Linked DNA regions of Methylomagnum ishizawai. Each later gene encodes a partner of the first gene's protein in a complex. Links are inferred from orthologs where the notes say so. Each region holds a gene or a part of one and is shown in the gene's direction. Other genes may lie near its edges.

The links.
Region 2: the proteins of K5658_RS20490 (region 1) and ccmD are in contact, whole or in part, in a solved structure (PDB 8CE8), measured with the Escherichia coli proteins. The link is inferred for Methylomagnum ishizawai from one-to-one orthologs.

Annotation. Positions count from the first base shown.
Region 1 is NZ_AP019783.1:4,531,616-4,542,234, reverse strand. What follows is about bases 2,613-5,453. They hold K5658_RS20490 (heme ABC transporter permease), read left to right. Parts: upstream 2,613-3,578; coding sequence 3,579-4,328; downstream 4,329-5,453. Other genes in these bases: K5658_RS20480 (alpha-D-glucose phosphate-specific phosphoglucomutase), read left to right, coding at 5,133-5,453; K5658_RS20485 (Lpp/OprI family alanine-zipper lipoprotein), read right to left, coding at 4,389-4,658; ccmB (heme exporter protein CcmB), read left to right, coding at 2,897-3,574; ccmA (cytochrome c biogenesis heme-transporting ATPase CcmA), read left to right, coding at 2,613-2,900. Also shown: K5658_RS20515 (PAS domain-containing protein), read right to left, coding at 1-306; K5658_RS20510 (SRPBCC family protein), read right to left, coding at 365-832; K5658_RS20505 (NAD(P)/FAD-dependent oxidoreductase), read right to left, coding at 971-2,125; more of ccmA, read left to right, coding at 2,271-2,612; more of K5658_RS20480, read left to right, coding at 5,454-6,767; 16S rRNA (adenine(1518)-N(6)/adenine(1519)-N(6))-dimethyltransferase RsmA, read right to left, coding at 6,845-7,630; 4-hydroxythreonine-4-phosphate dehydrogenase PdxA, read right to left, coding at 7,662-8,642; K5658_RS20465 (peptidylprolyl isomerase), read right to left, coding at 8,639-9,994; K5658_RS20460 (LPS assembly protein LptD), read right to left, coding at 10,023-10,619. UniProt on the Escherichia coli protein: Required for the export of heme to the periplasm for the biogenesis of c-type cytochromes.
Region 2 is NZ_AP019783.1:654,775-665,482, forward strand. Bases 7,387-10,316 are described here. They hold ccmD (heme exporter protein CcmD), read left to right. Parts: upstream 7,387-8,729; coding sequence 8,730-8,903; downstream 8,904-10,316. Other genes in these bases: K5658_RS02880 (class I SAM-dependent methyltransferase), read right to left, coding at 7,387-7,597; K5658_RS02885 (class I SAM-dependent methyltransferase), read left to right, coding at 7,693-8,535; ccmE (cytochrome c maturation protein CcmE), read left to right, coding at 8,900-9,361; K5658_RS02900 (heme lyase CcmF/NrfE family subunit), read left to right, coding at 9,358-10,316. In the rest of the region: K5658_RS02850 (PhnD/SsuA/transferrin family substrate-binding protein), read left to right, coding at 1-329; K5658_RS02855 (WD40/YVTN/BNR-like repeat-containing protein), read left to right, coding at 721-2,553; K5658_RS02860 (acyltransferase family protein), read left to right, coding at 2,774-3,691; K5658_RS02865 (TMEM175 family protein), read left to right, coding at 3,975-4,628; K5658_RS02870 (YjfB family protein), read left to right, coding at 4,696-4,899; K5658_RS02875 (hypothetical protein), read right to left, coding at 4,969-6,096; more of K5658_RS02880, read right to left, coding at 6,566-7,386; more of K5658_RS02900, read left to right, coding at 10,317-10,708. UniProt on the Escherichia coli protein: Required for the export of heme to the periplasm for the biogenesis of c-type cytochromes.

The DNA of each region.
Region 1 (10,619 bases):
GAACAGTTCGCCGTTCTTGCGGTAGTTCCTCAGGGTGATTTCGATGGGCTGGCATTGGCCGATGGCTTCCTTGATCCGGTGGCGGATGGCCGGGTCGGGGTCCGGGCCTTGCAGGAACCGGCAATTGCGGCCCAGGATTTCTGGCTGGGTGTAGCCGGTGATGGTCTCGAACGCCTTGTTGGCGTAGACGATGGGCATGTCGTCCAAATCCGGGTCGGCCAGGGTGACGCCGTTCACGCATGCATCCAGGATCGTCGATAACACCTGGGGAATCAGGCCGGGGTCTTTTTCTGCCACGAAGAACATGGGTCTCCTCCCGCGTGGATGGTGTTGTTATGGGCCGGGCTTGCCCGGCGGGGGGCGTTCAGGGCCGGCCTTCGATCAAGCCCTTGAGATTCTGGACGGTGCGCTCGGCCCCTTCCTGCACGGCGAGCCGGATCAATTTCTCGAAGGGCCGCATATAGAGTTCCAATTCCGGCAGTTCGAAGGTGAACGCGACCTGGGTGGCCGCATCCGGGTCGGCCCGCCGCAATTCGTAGGCGCAATGATAGGCGTTGGAGACGCCGCTGAAGGCGATGCGCCGGTTGGGTTGGAGATCGGTGACGGCGAAGGTGGATTCGCTGCGGTGGCCGCGGTCAACCCGGACCTGCCAAGCCATGGAACCGACCTGCACCGGACCGTTGGACAGCGGTTTCAATTCGACCACCTCGGGCGACCACTTGGGGTAGTTGCTGAAAAATTCCTCGCCGATGAAATGGAACACGTCCTCCACGGGCTTCTTGATGACCGTGCTGGCCTTCGCCACGACCGGCTGTTTAGCGCCAAACAACATCGCTGTGCCTCCTTTGGGTTGATGCCTAACGAAACCGTCTCTTCCTTTTTATCCCGCTGGCCGCGGGTCTGCGGGTTCCCGAGCGCGGCTTGGGAATCGGCGATAGCGGAAAATATCGAATGCCGCCGACCGGGCCGTTCACGGCATATAGGTATCGACCCCCGCCAGCAGTAGATCGTATTGGGCCTCGACGATATCCTTCGCCACCTTGGCGGGCGCGCCGCCCACCACGTTGCGTTCGAGGCCGATCCAGCCCACCGCATCCTCCGGTCCCAGGCTGACGACATAGCCCAGGTCGCGGTAGAGATAAGGTTCCAACAGCCGCACCGGACTGGCGTGGCGCAGGATGTTGCGGGCCGCGAGCCGGCCCTTGCGCAGGGCGGTCTGGGCGCTCAGGGCGTTGGAGCCCGGCGGGCGGTAGCGCGAGCAATCCCCGGCGGTATAGATGCGTTCCAGCGCCGCGCCGCCGCTCACGACCTGGCCGAACCAGTTGGCCTCCCAGCGCTGGGCCGGGTTGTTGCCCAGGAACAATAGCGTCAGGTCCGAGGCCAAGGCCAGCGGCTGGCCGGAAGCGCGGGCTTGGAGCTGGAGGACGCCATCGGCCTGGGCCTGGAACCTTTGGTCGGGGTGGTAATCGATGCCGAGATCGGCCAGACGGACCTGCGCATAACGGCCCAGGCCGGGCCGGAATTGGCCGAGCGGGGCGGGGTCGGCGTCCACCAGCCGCAAACGGCAGGCGCTGCGCTGCCGCTGGAGGTAATGGGCGATCTCGAACAGGAATTGGATGCCGGTCGCGCCGCCGCCCACCACGGTCAGATAGCGCCCACGGGACTCGATGGCGTCGCGGTAGAGGTCGATCAAGCCGGAGCCGGTTTCGGTGCTGAAATCGTCCAGGTCCAGGGTTTCCGGGCTTTTTTCCGGCTTGCGGTAGCTGCCGCCGGTGGCGATCAAGAGGTAATCGAACTCCAGCGCCGCGCCATCGACCGTCAGGGCGCGTCCGGTATTCCATTGCGACAAGGCCGGTTCGTCGATGGGCAGCGCGGCTTGGACATGGCGGAAACCGAAGCGCCGGCCCAAGGCGCTGAACGGCACCTGGAACTCGGCCAGCGGGCGGCGGAAACTTTCGTGGAGACGGGTGATTTTGAGATGGTGGGGACGGGGGTCGATCAGGACCAGATCGGCATCCGGGCGCTGTGTCCTGAGGGCCGATAAAGCCGCCAAGCCCGCATAGCCGCCACCCGCGACCACGACCCGCAAGCGCCGTCTGCCGGGCATATAAAATGGCATGAACATGATGACCCCTTCCTGTTTCGGCGTGGATTGTAGAATTCCATTGCCGGGATAGACCGCCCATGATGGGGGAAAATTCAGCGTAAGCCCGGTCGGGTTTCTGCGATAATGCGCCCCCATGTCCGTCACCCGTCCATCGCATCCCCCCATGACCGGGACTCCCCCCGCCCTCGAAGCCCACCGACTCGAATGCCTGCGCGGCGATATCCCGCTGTTTTCGGGGCTGGGTTTCGGCGTCGCGCCCGGCCAGATCATGCAGATCGAAGGAGCCAATGGCAGCGGTAAAACCAGCCTGCTCCGCATCCTGGCCGGGCTGAGTCCCCCGAACGAAGGCGAAGTGCGCTGGCGCGGCACCAACATCGCCCACCGGCGCGCGGCCTTCTTCGCGGAAATCGGCTATCTCGGCCACCACCTGGGACTCAAGGCCGAACTCTCGGTGGGCGAAAACCTGCGTTTCGCCTTCGCCCTGAACGGCGCGGCCCTGGGCCAGGACAAACTGGAGCAAGCTCTGGACCAAGTGGGCCTCCTGGACCGGATGGATTTGCCGGTCCGCGCCCTCTCCGCCGGGCAGCGGCAGCGGGTGGCGTTGGCCCGGCTGGTGTCGTCCCCGGTGGCGTTGTGGATACTCGACGAACCCTTCACCGCGCTGGATGTGGGCGGCATCGCCCTGGTCCAACGCCTGCTCGAAGACCACGCCACCCGCGGCGGCCTCGCGGTGCTGACTTCGCACCAAGCGGTCGAGCTACGCGGCGGCTTGGTCAAACTGACCCTGGCATGAACGAACTTCTCCGCGCCTTCCTGGCCTTGCTACAGCGGGATTTGCTCTTGGCGTTCCGGCACCGGGGCGAATTGGTCAATCCCTTGCTGTTCTTCATGATCGTGGTGACGCTGTTCCCCCTGGGCGTCAGCCCGGAGGAAGCCTTGCTGCGCAAGATCGCGCCGGGCGTGATCTGGATCGCGGCCTTGTTGGCGGCGCTGTTCTCGCTGGAGAACATGTTCCGCTCCGATTTCGACGATGGCGCTTTGGAGCAAATCGCCCTCAGTCCGCATCCCTTGGCGGTGCTGGTGCTGGCCAAGGTGTTGGCGCATTGGCTGGTGAGCGGCCTGCCCATGCTGCTGATGGCCCCGGTCTTGGCGCTGTTCCTGGCCCTGCCCGGTCCAGCGGTCTATGCCCTGGAAATCACCCTCCTGGTCGGCACACCCTTGTTGAGCCTGATCGGGGCCATCGGCGTGGCTTTGACGGTGGGCCTGAGGCGCGGCGGGGTGTTGCTGACCCTGTTGGTTTTGCCCTTGTATATCCCGGTCCTGATCTTCGCCACCAATGCCGTCGCCGCCGCCGCCGCCGGGATGCCGGTGGAGGGGCAGCTTTATTTCCTGGGCGCTTTGCTGGTCTTGGCGCTCACCCTCGCGCCGCTGGCGACCGCCGCCGCGCTGCGCATCAGCCTGAGTTGACACCATGTGGAACGCTATCTGGTTGTTTTTCCATAAACTGGCCTCGCCCAAGCATTTCTACCGGATCGCCGGGAAGCTCATCCCCTGGCTGGGCGGCGTCACCTTGATCTTCATGGTCGCGGGGCTTTACCTCGGCCTGTTCGTGGCCCCGCCCGATTACCAGCAGGGGCAGAGCTATCGCATCATGTTCGTGCATGTGCCGAGCGCCTGGATGTCGATGTTCATCTATACCTTCATGGCGGTCCTGAGCGCCATCCACCTGATTTGGAACATCAAGCTGGCCGATGTGATGGTGCGCGGCTCGGCGGCCCTGGGGGCGTCGTTCACCTTCCTGGCCTTGGTGACGGGTTCCCTATGGGGCAAGCCGATGTGGGGGGCGTGGTGGGTGTGGGATGCGCGGCTGACCTCGGAATTGATCCTGTTGTTCCTGTACCTGGGCTATATCGCCCTGGTCTCGGCCATCGAAGAGCCGCGTTCGGCGGCGCGGGCCGGGGGCGTGTTGATCCTGGTCGGCGTGGTGAACATTCCGATCATCCATTACTCGGTGGAATGGTGGAACACCTTGCACCAAGGCCCGACCGTGACCAAGTTCGACAAGCCCTCCATCCATTTCAGTATGTTGCTACCCCTGCTGCTGATGGCGCTGGCGTTCCAGTTCTACTATTTCACCGTGGCGCTGATGCGGGCCAGGGCCGAGGTGCTGGACCGGGAGCGGCGCAGCGCCTGGGCGCAGGACGTGGTGGAAGGCGCATAAAAAAAACCCGGTGGGGGCGACCCCGCCGGGTTTTTTTAATCTTTCGCGCAGGGCGAACGATTACTTCATGGCGCCTTTACGGAAGCCGCGATCCAGCTTGTCGTTGATCGCCTGTTCAGCGCGTTGAGCGGCGGCAGCGGCCTTGTTGGCGGCGGCTTCAGCAGCCTGGGCGGAGGACAGCGCTTCGTCGGCGGTGCTCTTCACGGAGGAAATTTCAGCCTTCAAGCCATCAACCTGGGTTTGCAGGTTGGTGATGTCGGACTTGCTCGCGCAGCCCACGGTCAGGCCGGCAGACAACAAAACTGCGGTCAACTTGATTGCTTTCATCATTGCTTCTTTCCTTTTTATTGGATTGGAAAATTTTACGGGACATCGCCGCCCGATAGGGCGACGAATGCCACTCAAGTTTTAGTTTGCCGGGAATCCGGCGCTCTTGCCACCATTATTTTTGCACAACTTAGCCAATTTTCACCAGCATGGTCCCGGTCCGGCCCGGTGCCTTGGCGTGACTTCACTGGCATGTCTTGGGAGGCGGCGGTGTGGCGGCTCGCCGGAAAGGCCGATAGGCCAAAGATTTCGGGCGGATAAGGCCCTATTGGAGGGGAATTCCGGCTCCGTGGCGTGAAATCCGGCTTGAAGTTAGACGGCCCATCGTCGCGGGTTGGGTAGCAGTTTATTTCTTGACATTCCCAGGAGATTGCGCCCTTCCGCGTGACATCCTCCCACCGGCCAGCCCGGATTGCCCGGCCCGTTTCCGCGGTAAACTATTCCGGTCGCTTCAGCCAGCTCATCAGGATTACCTCCATGCAGATCGAAACCCGCAAAACCACACCTTATTCGGATCAAAAGCCCGGTACTTCGGGCTTGCGCAAAAAGGTCAAAGTCTTTACGCAGGAGAACTACCTAGAGAACTTCGTGCAATCGGTGTTCGACACCCTGGGCGATGTCGCCGGCCAGACCCTGGTGCTGGGCGGCGACGGACGCTATTTCAACCGCCAAGCCGCACAGACCATCATCAAGATGGCGGCGGCCAACGGCGTCGGGCGGCTGTTGGTGGGGCAGGGCGGCCTGCTCTCGACCCCGGCGGCGTCCTGCCTGATCCGCAAATACAAGGCCTACGGCGGCTTCGTGCTGTCGGCCAGCCACAACCCCGGCGGTCCCGACGAGGATTTCGGCATCAAATACAACGGCATCAACGGCGGCCCGGCCCCGGAAAGCCTCACCAATGCCGTCTACGCCCGCAGCCAGGCCATCACCGAATACAAGATCGCCGCGATCCCCGACCTGGACCTCGATACCCTGGGCGAAACCGCGCTCGATGGTATGACCGTGGCCGTGGTCGATCCGGTCGGCGACTATGCCCAGTTGATGGAACACTTGTTCGATTTCAGCCTGATCAAATCGGCCCTGACCACCGGGGCCATCAGCCTGTGCTTCGACGCCATGCACGCGGTCACGGGCCCTTATGCCAAGCGCATTTTGGAAGACCGCCTGGGCGCGACGCCGGGTTCGGTGATGAACGGCGTGCCCTTGGAGGATTTCGGCGGCGGCCATCCCGATCCCAACCTGGTCTATGCCCACGATCTGGCGGCGCTCATGTACGCCCCCGGCGCCCCGACCCTGGGCGCGGCCTCGGACGGCGACGGCGACCGCAACATGATCATGGGCAGCAAGTTCTTCGTGACGCCCAGCGACAGCGTGGCGGTGATGGCGGCCAACGCCCATCTGCTGCCGGGGTATAAATCCGGCCTGCGCGGCGTGGCCCGTTCCATGCCGACCAGCCAAGCCGTGGACCGGGTGGCGGCGGCGATGGGTATCGATTGCTACGAAACCCCGACCGGCTGGAAATTCTTCGGCAACCTCCTGGATGCCCGCAAGATCACCTTGTGCGGCGAGGAAAGCTTCGGCACCGGCTCCGACCATGTGCGCGAGAAGGACGGGCTGTGGGCGGTGCTGTTCTGGCTGAATTTGGTGGCGGTGCGCAAGCAATCGGTGGCCGATATCGTGCGGGAACATTGGAAGAAGTTCGGGCGCGATTATTACTCCCGTCACGACTATGAAGGCATGGCGCTACCGGCGGGCGAAGGCATCATGGCCCATCTGCGCGAACAACTGCCCAGCCTGCCGGGCCGGAGTTTCGGGGCGTATACCGTGAGCTTCGCCGACGATTTCAGTTACACCGATCCGGTGGACGGCAGCGTCAGCGCCCAGCAGGGCATCCGCATCGGCTTCGACAACGGTTCGCGCATGGTCTTCCGCCTGTCCGGCACCGGCACCGAAGGCGCGACCTTGCGTATCTACCTGGAACGCTACGAGCGCGACCCGGCGCTGCACAACCAGGATACCCAGGTGTTCCTGGCGGATTTGATCGCCCTGGCCGAGCAATTGGGCGGGGTGAGGCAGCGTTCGGGGATGGAAGCGCCCACGGTCATCACCTGAGGCGCGTTGGGTTGGAATTAAAAAAGCCCGGCGGGGGGTGGCCTGCCGGGCTTTTTCGCATCTGCCGCCGGTCCGCCCTATCGCGATTTCTCCACCCACCGCCGCGCCATCCGCGCATACTCCTCCAAGCCCAAAGTCTCCGCCCGCGCATTGGGATCGATCCCCATGGCTTCGATCTCGCGTTCCTCGAACAAGGTCTTGACCGAATTCCGCAAGGTCTTGCGGCGCTGGGAAAACGCCGTGGCGACCACCTTGCCCAGCACCACGGGGTCCACCTCGACCGGCGGCGTCGCGTGGGGCACCAGCCGCACGATGGCCGACACCACCTTGGGCCGGGGATGGAAGCTTTCCGGGGGGACTTCGAACAGCTTCTCGGCCCGGCAGTGATAACCGGCCATGATACTCAAGCGGCCATAGTCGGAAGAGCCGGGCCCGGCGGCCAGCCGGTCCACCACCTCGTTTTGCAGCATGAAGTGCATATCGTGGATGCCGTCCACCTGCCCGAACAGGTGGAACATCAAGGGCGTCGAGATGTTGTAGGGCAGGTTGCCGACCACGCGCAGTTTTTCGTTCCCTTCCCGCAGGCCGCGGAAATCGAAGCGCAGGGCGTCGGCGCTGTGGAGTTGGAACCTGGGGTCGGCGGCGAATTTGCGGCGCAGCCCCTCGGCCAGGTCGCGGTCGATTTCCACGGCGTCCAGGCGGCGGCAATTCGGCAGCAGGGTTTGGGTCATCGCGCCTTCGCCCGGCCCGATTTCGACCAGATGCTCGTCCAGGCCCGGCGCAATCGCCATGAGGATGCGGTGGACCACGGCGGTGTCGCGGAGGAAGTTCTGGCCGAAGCGCTTGCGGGGGATATGGCTCATCGAAGTCGGATAGCGTGGATGGAAGGACGATTCAGCGGCGGGTGGCTTGCATGGCGATGGCGGTGTCGAGGGCGGCTTCCAGGCTCCCGGCATCGGCCTGCCCGCTCCCGGCCAGATCGAGCGCCGTGCCATGATCGACCGAGGTGCGGACGATGGGCAGGCCCAAGGTGATGTTCACGGCGCGGCCAAAGCCCAGGTGTTTCAGCACCGGCAAGCCTTGGTCGTGGTACATCGCCAGCACGGCGTCGGCCTCCGCCAAATATTTCGGCAGGAACAAGGTATCGGCGGGCAGGGGGCCGGACAGGTCCATGCCCGTTTCCCGTAGCTGCGCCAACACCGGCTCGATGATGTCGATTTCCTCGCGGCCCAGGTGTCCGCCCTCGCCCGCGTGGGGATTGAGGCCGCAGACCAGGATGCGCGGCGCGGCGATGCCGAAGCGGGTGCGCAAATCCCCGTGCAGCACCCGCAGCACGGTTTCCAGGCGGTCGCGGGTGATGGCGCGGCTGACCTCGCCCAGGGGTAGATGGGTGGTCGCCAAGGCCACGCGCAGCCCCGGCGCGGCCAGCATCATGACCGGCTCGCCGCCGGTGATGGCGGCGATGAATTCGGTATGGCCGGTGAAGGGTATCCCGGCCTGGTTGATGACGCCCTTGTGGACCGGGCAAGTCACCAGGGCGTCGAAGCGCCCGGCCAGACAGGCGCGGGTGCCCTGGGCGATGGTGTCCAGCACGTAGCGGGCGTTGGCGGGATCGAGCCGGCCGGGCACGACCGGGACGGCGGTGGGGAGCGGCCAGACCTTCAGCGTGCCGGGCCGGTGCGCGTCCAATCCCGTGTCGGGGCCGATGGTTTCCAGGCGCAAGGGCATCCCGAGTCGCGCCGCCCGCGCCGCCAGCACGGCGGGGTCGCCGAGGGCCGCGAGGGCGCAGGGCCATGTTTTCTGCGCCACGGCCACGCAGAGGTCGGGACCGATCCCGGCGGGCTCCCCGGTGCCGAGCAACAGCCGCGGCGTCATCGCAGCGTCTCGGGGACGTAGGAACTGGGCGAAGTCTGATCGTCGAGCCGGATTTCGACATAGGCCTCGTCGCGGATGCGGCGCATCCACAATTCGGTTTCCTCCTCCACCTTGCGCTTGAAGATTTCGTCGCGGGCCTGTTTCTTGAGCAATTCGCCGGTGTCCTGGGATTCCTCGCGTCCCAGGACCTGGATCAAATGCCAGCCGAATTGGCTTTGCACCGGCTCGCTGATCTGGTTCACCGCAAGATGGTTCATGGATTCTTCGAATTCCGCCACCAAAGCCCCCGGTTGCACCCAGCCCAGGTCGCCGCCCTTGACCGCCGAACCCTTGTCGTCGGAATGGCCGCGGGCCAGCACGGCGAAATCGTCCCCGGCCTCGATGCGGGCCCGGAGCGCCAGCAGCTTGTTGCTGGCGTCCTCGTCGGTCAGCACCTCGTTGGTCCGGATGAGGATATGGCGTACATGGGTCTTGGTGATGTGTTCGCCGCCCGCGCCCTTGACACCCAACAGCTTGATGATATGGAAACCACTGGGGCTGCGGATCGGGTCGGCGATTTCGCCCTCGTGCATCTTGGGCACCTGCTCGGTGAACAGGCTGGGAATCTGCCCCAGCTTGCGCCAGCCCAGTTCGCCGCCGTTCAGGGCTTCGCTGGAATCGGAGGCGGTCATCGAGGCTTGCTTGAAATCCAGGCCGCCGCGCAGGTCCTGGACCAGTTTCTCCGCCCGTTCCCGCGCCTTCTGCACCTCGGCGGGGGAGGCGGCCTGCGGGGTGGCGACGAGGATATGCCCCAGGAGGTATTCGCTGTCCTGCCCGGCGCTGGATTCGCCCCGCGCCGCCAGCCATTGCTCCACCTCGCGGTCGCTGATCTTGATCTGGCTGTTGACCTGGCTGGCCCTGAGGCGCTGGACCGTGATCTCGCCCCGGATTTGCTCGATGAAATCGGCGTATTCCACGCCTTCCTGGCGCAGCGAGCTACGCAGTTCGTCCGGGGTCATCTTGTTGCGCTGGGCGATTTGCTGCACGGCTTGGCGCAGGGTTTCGTCGTCCACCCGGATGCCTATCTTCTCGGCCAGATGGAGCTGGATTTTCTCGATGATGAGGCGTTCCAGCACCTGCCGGGCCAGGACCGAATCCGGCGGCAGCCGGGTATCGCTACGGCTGGCCAGGCTGTGCTTGATCTCGGCGAGTTTCCTATCCAACTCGCTTTCCAGCACCACATCGTCCTCCACCACCGCCACGATGCGGTCCAGGGAGGTATCGGCCCAGGCCGGGCCGGACAGCCACCCCGACCACAGGGCGAATCCTAAACCGCAGAGATATAGGATTATCGATCCGCGCTTGCATTGCATAAAGGGAGATACCGGAAAGCTTGGGGGATTAATAATTCTGGAGGATTTCATCGGGCATGCGGTAGCCGCTGATCTGGTAGCGCATGAATTCGTCGATGGAATCGCCCAACGAGGCCAGCCCTTTCAATTCCAGCTGGACATAGACGCCATTATTGGCCTGGGTTTGCCCGGAGGAGGATTGGAAATTGTTGATATTGCGGTAGGCGATGACGCTGAAGCGCCAGCAGCAGGTTTCACGCTGGAAGCCCGCGAAGGTTTGCAGGGTCAAATTGTCCACCAGCGAATATTGCCAGCGTCCCAGCACATGCCAACCTTGGGCGACGGGCAGCCGCAGGGAAATATCGGTCAGGTCGATACAGGGATTGGGGTTGACATATTGGTTATCGCCGGTGCCTAAAAGACTGGGTTCGCAGGTCAGCGTACTCTGGTTCCTGCGATAGCGGTAGGCGATATTGAGCAGGGTATTCTGCCGGTCGTTATATTGCAGGGCCGCGATGCCCCGGTCGATCTGGTTTTCGTAGGGATTCCACTGCCCGCCGGTATGCACGCTCCAGTTTTCCGTCAGCATGGCGGAGACATCGGCGATCAGGTTGGAGCTTTTCTGCGATTGGTAGGCCGAGGGCTC
Region 2 (10,708 bases), 3.9 Mb from region 1 along the record:
GCAACGAGATCAAGGCGCTGCAAATGCTGTTGAAGCAGCAGGCGGATGTGTTGTTCATGCTCAAGAAGACCTATTACGGGCTGTCCGGGCTGACCCGTGGCAATACCCGCGTGGTGGACGAGAGCGACACCCAGTTCGCCTTCCATTTGCTGTGCATCGATCCGGCCATCGCGGCGCAGAAGGACGGCATCACCCAGACTTTCTTGAATATGGCGGAGGACGACCAGGGCCGGCAAATCCTCAAGGATATCCAGTTGGAGGGCTGGTGCGTGCCGCAGGAAGGGGAGTTGGGGATGTTGATGCGGTTGTATGAGAGGTATTCGGAGTAGTAGGAAATAGGCTTTGGCGGGTGGATGCGTGCTGTATTTACCCGCCACACCAAATACGATCTTCCTGCCTGCTCCCGCCACCCCTGCGGCCAAACCGGACTGAACCGCGTGCTAGACTGAGGGACAGTCACCGCCTATGTTTTGGCTTCATGCCGATTCCCGCCCCGCGGCGCTATGAATCTCGAACTTGTTGGGGCAGGCACATAACCCCGGCTGCTGGTCATGCACGGTCATCGACAAATAGGTTGAACATAGGCCACCCGCTTGAAACCGGAGCAAAGCCATGTCCCAACCCATCGCCCCACCCTCGCCGCTTTCCCCATTTGCATACCCCACAAACCCCCGGAACAGGCCTATCGCTTTATGGCTGGTCTGGCGGCTGGCTTGGCTATTGCTATCCCTGCCCGCCCTCGGTGCCGGATGCGGGGCAGACTGGACTTGGCGCAACCCATTGCCCCAGGGCAACCCACTGAACAGCGTGGTTTGGAGCGGCACCCAGTTCGTCGCCGTGGGGGAGGGCGGTACCATCCTGACCAGCCCGGATGCCACGGCCTGGACCCCGCGATCTTCCAACTCGAAAGCCACATTGAACGCCATCGCTGGGAACGGTAGCCGCATGGTCGCCGTGGGTGTGCAGGCGATCTTGGCGAGCCAAGACGGCACGTCCTGGACCGCCCTGCCCACCCAGGCCGTGCTGAACGGGGTGGCCTGGGGCGGTGACCGCTTCGTCGCCGTGGGCTATGACCAAACCACACAATCCACCGTGATCCTGACCAGCCCGGATGGACTTGACTGGACCACGCGCCTCCAAAATACCGGGAACGCCCTCGCCGACGTGACTTGGGACGGCGGCCAATTTGTCGCGGTGGGTGGGACGGTGCTGACCAGCCCGGACGGAATCACTTGGACCGAACAGCCTACAGCGCTCCATCCAACTAATAACACATCGATCTTCCCCTATGGCGTGGCCTGGAACGGCCAGCAATTGGCGATGGTTGGCATGGGATACACCACCAATGGTTTCGATCCCTATGCCACGGATTATTTCGCCGCCATCCTGACCAGCCCGGACGCGGCGACCTGGACCCAGCGGACTTCCGGTCTACCCGATTGGTACATCGCTATTGGAACCTTTGGCTACGATATTCCCCCGTCTGGATACAATCCTTTGTACCGGGTGATCGCGAACGGCGGCGGCTTCCTGGCCGTGGGGGAGAACGGGACGATCCTGGACAGCCCGGACGGCGTTGCCTGGACCCAGCGTGTTTCCGGTACCCAGGCCCGGCTCAACGGGGTGGCTCGGGGAGGTGGCCGGTTCGTCGCCGTCGGAGACGGCGGCACCCTCCTGAGCAGCCCGGACGGCATCGCTTGGAGCCCGCGTTCCACCGGCCCGACCTATGCGTTGAACAATGTGTCCTGGGGTGCGCGGCGCTTCGTCGCCCTCGGCGACAATGGTGCGATCCTGTCCAGCCCCGACGGTATCGCTTGGGCATCGCGCACCCCGGCCCCGGCTTCCCATCTCTACCGCAGCGCCCGGGGCGTCCATGGTTTTGTTGCCATAGGTGCCAATGGGGAAAATTCCCCGCAGGACGTCGTCCTGCTTGCCAGCCCCAACGGACTCAAGTGGCGGCAGGTGTTTTCCGATCCATCCATCGGCCAAGCCACCGGCATTGCCTGGGGGGGCGGCAAGTTCGTCGCGGTTGGGAGCAACAGCACGACCGAAACCGCCTTCGTATTGATCGGCCGGAATGGCCGACGCTGGCGGCAATATCCACTGAACGGTGTCGGTTCCGTCGCGGACATCGCTTGGGGTCGGCATCGGTTCGTCGCTGTGGGGGGCGGCGGTGCGATCCTATCCAGCCTGGATGGACGCCATTGGATAGCGCATTCTTCCGGTACGACCTCCGCCTTGAGCGCTATCGCCTGGGGGGGAACCACCTTCGTCGCGGTCGGCGAGGGCGGGATCGTCCTCACCAGCCCGGATGGGACGACCTGGACCCGGCGCGACTCGGGAATCTCGAACGCGCTTTTCGGCGTATCACGGGGCCATGGCGGGTTCGTGGCCGTGGGCGAAGGGGGCACGATCCTGACCAGCCCGGACGGCACCAACTGGACCGGCCAACTTTCGGGGACGGTGAACCGATTGGTCACCGCCGCCTGGGGCCATCGCCAATGGGTGGCCGCGGGTCAAAACGGCACGCTCTTGACCAGCCAATGCCCCTGATTCCGTGGTGTGGATGGGCACCGGGCCGAATCCGCTCCCGTGGCGCGGGCCGCATTCCCACGGGGACCGTGGGAGCGATGGGATTATGCCGTTGAAATTTCCCCGTGCCATGGCTTTCAATATCCTTGGATAAAAACCTGATCAAACTACAAATCACAAGCTACGAACCATAAAGCGCGCAGTGGTTTCCAAACCGATATTTATAGAATCCGACAACCTAATGCAATCCATGCCCATCAAAACAAGACTGGAATGGCTGGACGGGCTGAGGGGATGGGCCTGTGTCGTGGTATTCCTACACCACTTGGTCGGCGCTTTCCTACTGGAATATATTCCAGAATACAACGGCCCATGGAGTCTGTTCATCACCGATGGCGGCCTCGCGGTATATGTCTTTTTCGTGATTTCCGGCTTCGCCCTGAGCGTGAAAGGGGTTTATGGGGACGGCGGCGATTTGCTCGTGGCCACCACATCGAGATATTTCAGGCTGGCTATTCCGGTATCCGTCGCCTCCCTGATCGCGTTTTTGTTGATGAAGGCGCATTTGATCTTCAACCAGGACGCGGCCCGATATTTGGCCACCGTGAGGGGGTGGGATACCACTACCTATAATTGGATCGGCGACCACTTCCATACCAAGCCCAGTTTGGGCGGAATGCTGACGTTTGCCTTCTACGAGTGCTTTTTCGAATATCAGCCGAAAACCAGCTATAACTCAAGTTTATGGACTATGCAGACCGAACTGCTGGGTTCGTATATGCTTTATTCGTTCATCGCCATTTATAGGAGCCATGGCAAAGCCAACTGGCCCATCGCTCTTATTTTGCTGGCCTTCCTCTATCTGAAAAGCCAAAAGCTGGCTTGCTTCTGGCTGGGCTATCTCCTCTGCGAGCTCAATAAATCGCACTTCGATAAGCGCGATCTTGATTCCATCGGATCGGATATATTGGCATTCGCGATCATCGCCATCGATGGGTATATATCGACTTGGCATAGGGGGTTCGAGAATCACCCGAAAGTGATGTGCCTCATGGCGATAGTATCGTGCTGGCGGTGGCCCTATCCCCGCGCCTCAAAGCGCTGCTTTCCTCCGGTTGGTCGCTTTTCCTGGGGAAAATATCGTTCCCCCTCTATCTGATACAGATCGTTGTCATATGCTCGTGGTCGTCCTTTTTGCTTATCGCATTGCCGGGATTGGGCCTGGGAAAAGCCATGACGGCGGGTATGATATTGGTCACGACCGCCATGATATGCTTGGTAATCAGCCGGTATCTGCTCGCGGTGGAAACAATGAGCATGAGGCTCTCCAAAGCCATCGCTTTGAAATTGCTTCCGTGATCGTGGCGGAGGCGTCCGCCCGCCCGGATCGGTCCCGCCGCCACCTCCCTATATTTCTTTCAATCTCCCAGGAGCAACCTCCGATGTCCGAACACAATGGCCGTGGTTTCGAGAAAGGCCGCTTGCAATCCCTGAGCGATGGCGTGTTCGCCATCGTGATGACCCTCCTCGTGCTGGAAATCATCGCCGACGAGGTCACGGGGGCCGCTTCCGCCGCCGAACTCCATAAGGCGCTGTTGGAACTGTGGCCCAAGGTGCTGAGCTACGCTATCAGCTTCGCGGTGGCGGCGGTATTCTGGGTCCACCAGCACGCCGACCTCCACCACCTGACCCACACCGACAACCGCTTCTTGTGGATCAATATCTTCTTCCTGTTCTGGATTTCGCTGCTGCCGTTCTCCGCGGCCATGCTCGGCGAGCATCACCAATACGCCGTGGCCAGCATCATCTACGGCTGCAATATGATCCTGGCTTCGCTGACCCTGCATGCCAGTTGGCTCTACGCCGTCCGCAACCACCGGCTGGTCAAACCCGACCTCGGTCCCGAGGTCATCCGCCAGGCCAACCGCCGCTTGCTGGTCGGGCCGCCGTTCTACGCCCTGGGCATAGCCATCGCCTTCCACAGCCCCCATGCCAGCTATCTGGTGTATGTGCTGATGGCGGTCCTGTACGTGGTGGCGGGACTCGTCCCCCGCCGCTGGCGGCTCCCGATACTGAGCGCGGCGGATGGCGAATGAGCGGGGCCGGTGGAGTGCCGGGATTTCCGCTAGCCTTAGCCTATGAACCAACCCCAAGGGGGCATCCATGGATATTTCGGGTCTTTCCGATTCGGGCCTGATGGCCCTGGCCCAGGCCATGAACGACAGCAAGCTGCAAGAGAAGATCGGCGCTTCGGTGATGAAGATGGCGAACGACCAAGCCAAGCGGGAGGGGCAGGACGCGCTCCAGCTCATCGCCTCGGCCACGCCTTCCGGGCCGCTCGGCCATAACCTCGATGTCTGGGCTTGAGACCGGGGCCGTCCGGGTTGGGTCCGCCCTGGCGCGGAAGGGGCCGGGCGTCCCTGCCCGGTGCTGGGTTTACGCGGTTCTGGCCGTCCTGCTGGCCCCATAGCGGGCGATCAGCCGTTCCAGCCGTGCCGGGTCGCGCAGGCAGGCGTTGAATTCGCTATCGAGGTATTGCTCGTAATGGCGGATCAACACGCTGTCGGTGGGGCGGGGCGGGGCGACCGATTTCAGCATATACAGGACGTGGTGCAGGAAATGCCTGCGGAGTACGGAATCCTGGGGAATCAGCGGCGGGCGCGGTGCCGGGGCGGCGGCGGGTTCCGGCGCGGCCGGTGGCGGTTCTTCCGGGATCGGGGCCGCGTCCGCTGCGGCGACAAGGTGGGCGGGTTCCCCGACCGGGGCCGGAGGCGCGGTCACGGCCAGCGCTGCGATCCGGGCCGCGTACCCGGCCCGCAATTTGAGCAGGCTGGCTTCATCGCGCAGGCAAGCGTCGACGAGGCTCTGGATCAATTGCCCATGATGGCGGACCAGGACGCTATCGCTGGGGCGCGGCCCGGCAACGGTCTGCGCCATCAGGGCCGTGTGCTGCATGAAGTGGCGGCGCAACACCGAATCCTCCGGCACCCAGGCCGGGCGTGGGGCACGGACGGGCGGGGCGGCGACCGGCGCGGTTTCGACCGGGATCGGAGCGGCGGTGTTGGCAACAAGGGGTTCCTCGACCGGCGTCGGCGCTTCGGTGACGGTGGCGGCTGGCGCGACCGGGACTGGCGGCGCGGCCAACGCCGCCAAACGCGCCGCGTAGTCGGCCCGCAGCTTGAGCAGGCTGGCTTCATCGCGCAGGCAAGCGTCGACGAGGCTCTGGATCAATTGCCCATGATGGCGGACCAGGACGCTATCGCTGGGGCGTGGACCGGCGACGGTCTGCGCCATCAGGGCCGTGTGGTGCAGGAAATGGCGGCGCAGCACCGAATCCTCCGGCACCCAGGCCGGGCGCGGTGCCGGGGTCGGCGCGGGGGCGGCCTCGACCGGCACCGCCGCCACGGCGGGAGGCTCGGCCACTTGCGCCGCTGCGGGAGCGGGTTCGCTGGCCGGTGGCGGCGGTTCGGTGGCGCGGAGTTGGGGGGCGGTTGCCGGGGTTTCCGGGGCGGGTTCGGCCTGGGTTTGGGGCCGGGGCGGAATATCGGGGCGCGGCTGGTCCACCGCGTGGTGGCGGGTGGATTGGGGGGACCATGCGAGCCTATATATGAGATAAACCAGCGCTAGGACTAATAAAACGGCTATGGCGGTTAGCATATAATCATTATTAGGTGGTTGTTGTAAGGGCGGAATCCCGCATGGAGTAAACCAATGCTTGGCGGCGGCGGGGTTGGGACGCCTTGCCAGCGGCCAGTTTCCGGTGATTACGGAGGGTTTCGATAAACGGGGTCCGGCATATTCGCGGTCCGATGGGTTTTGTCGTCGCCGTCCATAAACGCCTTTTTCCGAAACCCCGGCGTACGGGGTTTGCCAAGGTCGGAAGGCACCCTGGATAAAAGGTCGCCGGGGTGGTTTCATCGCGATTATCTTGGACCCCCGGCCTGGGCTTGAGAGAGTGCCAAAGAGCCGATGATCTTGCAACTCTTTTCTAGCCGCGCCGGGTGGGGCGGCGGGGCCGGTTTCCATCGCGCAATCAATGCTTTAGGGCCAGGATCACCTTGAAGCCCTCGGCCTCCGCCAGGGTTGCCGCCCGCGCTCCCAGTGTTTCGATTTCCGGCTCGTAGGGCAGATGCCGGTTGGCGACCAGGAACAAGCGGCCGCCCGGTTTGAGCGCCGCAAGTCCCGCCCGCACGAAGGCCCGGCCCAGCGCCGACACCGCCGCCCGCCCCGTGTGGAACGGCGGGTTCGTCACCACGAAATCCAGCCGCGACACCGGCAGGCCCAGGGTCACATCGGCCCAATGGAATTGCGCCGCCGGGTGTCCTTCCAGGTTGCGGCGGGCGGCGTCCAGCGCCTTGTGTTCGGATTCGAACAGGTGCAATTCGGCGATGCGGCGCGGGCGGGCCAGGATTTCCCGGCTCAGATAGCCATAGCCCGCGCCCAGGTCGGCCCCGCGCCCGGCCAGATCGTCCGGCAGGTGGCGGGCCAGGAGGCGCGAACCCAGGTCCAGCGCCTTCCAACTGAACAAGCCGGGCCGGCTCATCAAGCCGGTGTCCGCGATACCATGCCAATCCCCGCCTTGCAACCAAGCATCCAACAGGCCGCGATCCAGCTTGGCCGAATCCTTCCGGGCCAGGAACACCCGGCATTTGTGCTTGCTATAGGTTTCGACGCCGCCCATCAGCTCGGCGCAGCGGCGTTCCAGCGAGGGCGCGCCCAGGTCGTTGGCGGCGCTGACGACCAAGCTGCCGCCTTCGTCCAGCAATCCGGCGGCGCGGGCGTAGTGGTAGAGGACTTCTTCCTTGTGCTTGGTGGCGAACACGAGGCAGAGGGCGGCGGGGGCCGCGGGTTCGTCGGTGCGGACTTCGAGGCCGCGCCGGGCCAGGGCGTCGGCGCCGGGCTTGTCGGTTTGGTAATAATGGACGGGGCGCGGCGCGAGCGCGTCCAGATAATCGCCGGGCAGGGCGCGGAACACGGCGGCGGGACCGCCGCCCGCCAGGATTCCGGGGTGGCGGTCGATGAAACTGGCGAGCGCGGCGGCGCGGGGATCGTGCGGGGAAGCCATGGGATACGGGTACTCGGGCGATGGGGATGACAGGGGTTTTTCCGGTATTCTGACAGGCCACCCGGTGCCGACGCCATCCAAAGGAGCCTAAACCCATGTCCAGCCCGATCCGCCTGCCGTATTTCGATGCCTTGCTCAAGCTGTTGGACGAGGGGCATCCCGTCCTGGAACAAGTGTTCGGCCACCATGTGCATTGGGGCTATTGGCCCGAACCCAAGCGCGCGACCGGCACGCCGGAGGATTTCGCGCAAGCCGCCGAAGCCTTGTCGCGGCTGGTGTACCAAGCGGCGGGCGTGGCCGATGGGATGCGGGTGTTGGATGCGGGCTGCGGTTTCGGCGGCACCACGGCCAGCTTGAATGCGAATTTCGAACGCATGGCCCTGGCCGGGCTGAATATCGATCCGCGCCAACTCGAAAGGGCCGGGAGCCGCATCCAAGCCCGGCCCGGCAATACCCTGGAATGGATCGAGGGCGATGCCTGCGCCCTGCCGTTCGAGGACGCCAGTTTGGATGCGGTGCTGGCGGTGGAATGTATTTTCCATTTCCCCAGCCGGGAGCGATTCTTCCGGGAGGCTTTCCGGGTGTTGAAGCCGGGCGGACGGCTGGCCTTGTCGGATTTCCTGCCGACGGTGGGTTTGAAGCCGTTCATCGGCCTGGCGGGGATGTGGCCCGCGACCTTGGGGTTTTATGGGCGTTGCGATTTCCGCCATGGTTTGGAGGATTACCGCCGTCTGGCGCAAAGTACCGGGTTCGCCGTGCGCTGTGAGCGGGATATTACCCAGGAGACCCTGCCGACCTACGATTTCATCCGCAAACTGGCCAAAGAGTTCACCCTGCCCAGCGTGTCGGCGGCGGCGGAGACCCTGTTCGCCGAATGGGCGAGCCGGTGGGGGGTGTTGCGGTATAGGGTGCTGGGGTTCGAGAAGGCGGGTGGATAAGCGGCTCCAACGGGTCGGATGCGGGGGCGGTGGGATGTTCCGCCGTGCCGCATCCAGCCACGGATCGCCCAGCATTTCACAGCCAACCCCCCGCCAAACCGCTAGAATATCCCGCCTCGCATCCCAACCCCCGATGGGGCGGTTCCCCAAGCGCTCCGCGCCGGTCTCTCCTTCCATCCACATCCGCTATCGCAATGAACTGGAACGAATTCTTCTCCATGGGCGGCTACGCCCTCTATGTCTGGACTTCCTATGGCCTGATGGCCGTGATCCTGATCCTCAATCTGCTGGCACCCCTCAAGCGCCATGCCGGGGTGCTGAAAACCATCGCCCGCCGCCTCAAGCAAGAGCAACGGAAGCCGTCATGATGACTCCACGCCAAAAACGCATGACCGTGGTGGGGCTGATCCTTCTGGGGGTCAGCGTCGCGGCCTTCCTGGCCCTCACCGCGTTCCAGAAGAACCTGCTGTATTTCTACACCCCCAGCCAGGTCGCCGCCGGGGAAGCGCCGAAGGGTTATCCGTTCCGGGTCGGCGGGCTGGTGGTGCCGGGCACGGTGCAGCGGGAAGCCAACGGCACGACCGTCCATTTCACCCTGAGCGACGGCGGCCCGGCCACGGTGAAGGTGGTCTATACCGGCATCCTGCCGGACCTGTTCCGCGAAGGGCAGGGCATCATCTCCATCGGCCAGCTCAACCCGGCCGGCGTGTTCGAGGCCAGCGAAGTCCTCGCCAAGCACGACGAGAACTACATGCCGCCCGAAGTCGCCGATTCCCTCAAACAGAATGGGCAAGCGCCCATCGATTACCAAGGGTGGAAGAAATGAGTCCCGAACTCGGACATCTGGCTTTGATCCTGGCCTTGCTGACCGCCTTGATGCAAGCGACCTATCCCTTGCTGGGCGCGGCGCGGCGCATGCCCGCCTGGATGGCGGTGGGACCCGCCGCCGGGCGGGCGCAATTCCTGTTCCTGGCGGTGTCCTTCGGCTGTCTGGTGGCGGCGTTCGTCAACCATGATTTCTCGGTCATGTACGTGGCCCAGCATTCCAATAGCAGCCTGCCGCTGTATTACCGCATCTCGGCCACCTGGGGGGCGCACGAAGGTTCCATGCTGCTATGGGCCTTGATCCTGGGGCTGTGGACGGTGATGGTGACGGCGTTCAGCCGGGGCTTGTCGCTGGAATTCCAAGCGCGGGTTTTGGGCGTGATGGGGCTGGTGAGCGTCGGGATTTTGCTGTTCATCCTGCTGACCTCGAATCCCTTCGAGCGCATCGTCCCGGCTCCCGCCGACGGCAACGACCTCAATCCCTTGTTGCAGGATTTCGGCATGACCATCCATCCGCCCATGCTGTACATGGGCTATGTGGGCTTGTCGGTGGCCTTCGCCTTCGCCATCGCGGCCTTGCTGGGTGGTTCCCTGGATTCGGCCTGGGCGCGGTGGTCGCGGCCCTGGACCTTGATCGCCTGGGTGTTCCTGACGGCGGGGATCGTGCTGGGTTCGTGGTGGGCGTATTACGAACTGGGCTGGGGCGGTTGGTGGTTCTGGGACCCGGTCGAGAACGCCTCGTTCATGCCCTGGCTGGTGGCGACGGCCTTGCTGCATTCGCTGGCCGTGACCGAGAAGCGCGGCGCGTTCAAAGCCTGGACGGTGTTGCTGGCGATCTTCGCCTTTTCCCTGAGCTTGCTCGGGACGTTCCTGGTCCGTTCGGGGGTGCTGACTTCGGTCCACGCCTTCGCCTCGGACCCGGCGCGGGGCTTATTCATCCTGATGTTGCTGGCGCTGGTGGTGGGCGGTTCCTTGCTGCTGTACGGCCTGCGCGCCCCGGCCATCCGCGATACCGCCCAATTCGGTTTCGTCTCCAAGGAAAACCTCTTGCTGTTGAACAACATCCTGTTGGTCACGGCCAGTGCCAGCATCCTGCTGGGCACTTTGTATCCGCTGGTGCTGGACGCCTTGAAACTGGGCAAGATTTCGGTGGGTTCGCCCTATTTCGCCAGCGTGTTCGCGCCCTTGATGACCCCGATTTGCCTGCTGGCCGGGATCGGGCCGATGCTGGCCTGGCGCGAGGCGAGGATCGGCCAGTTGTTGTTCCGGGTGCGTTATCTGGCCCTGGCGAGTTTGCTGCTCGGCATAGTCTTCACCGCCGTGTTCTGGAATATCGCCGATATCAAGG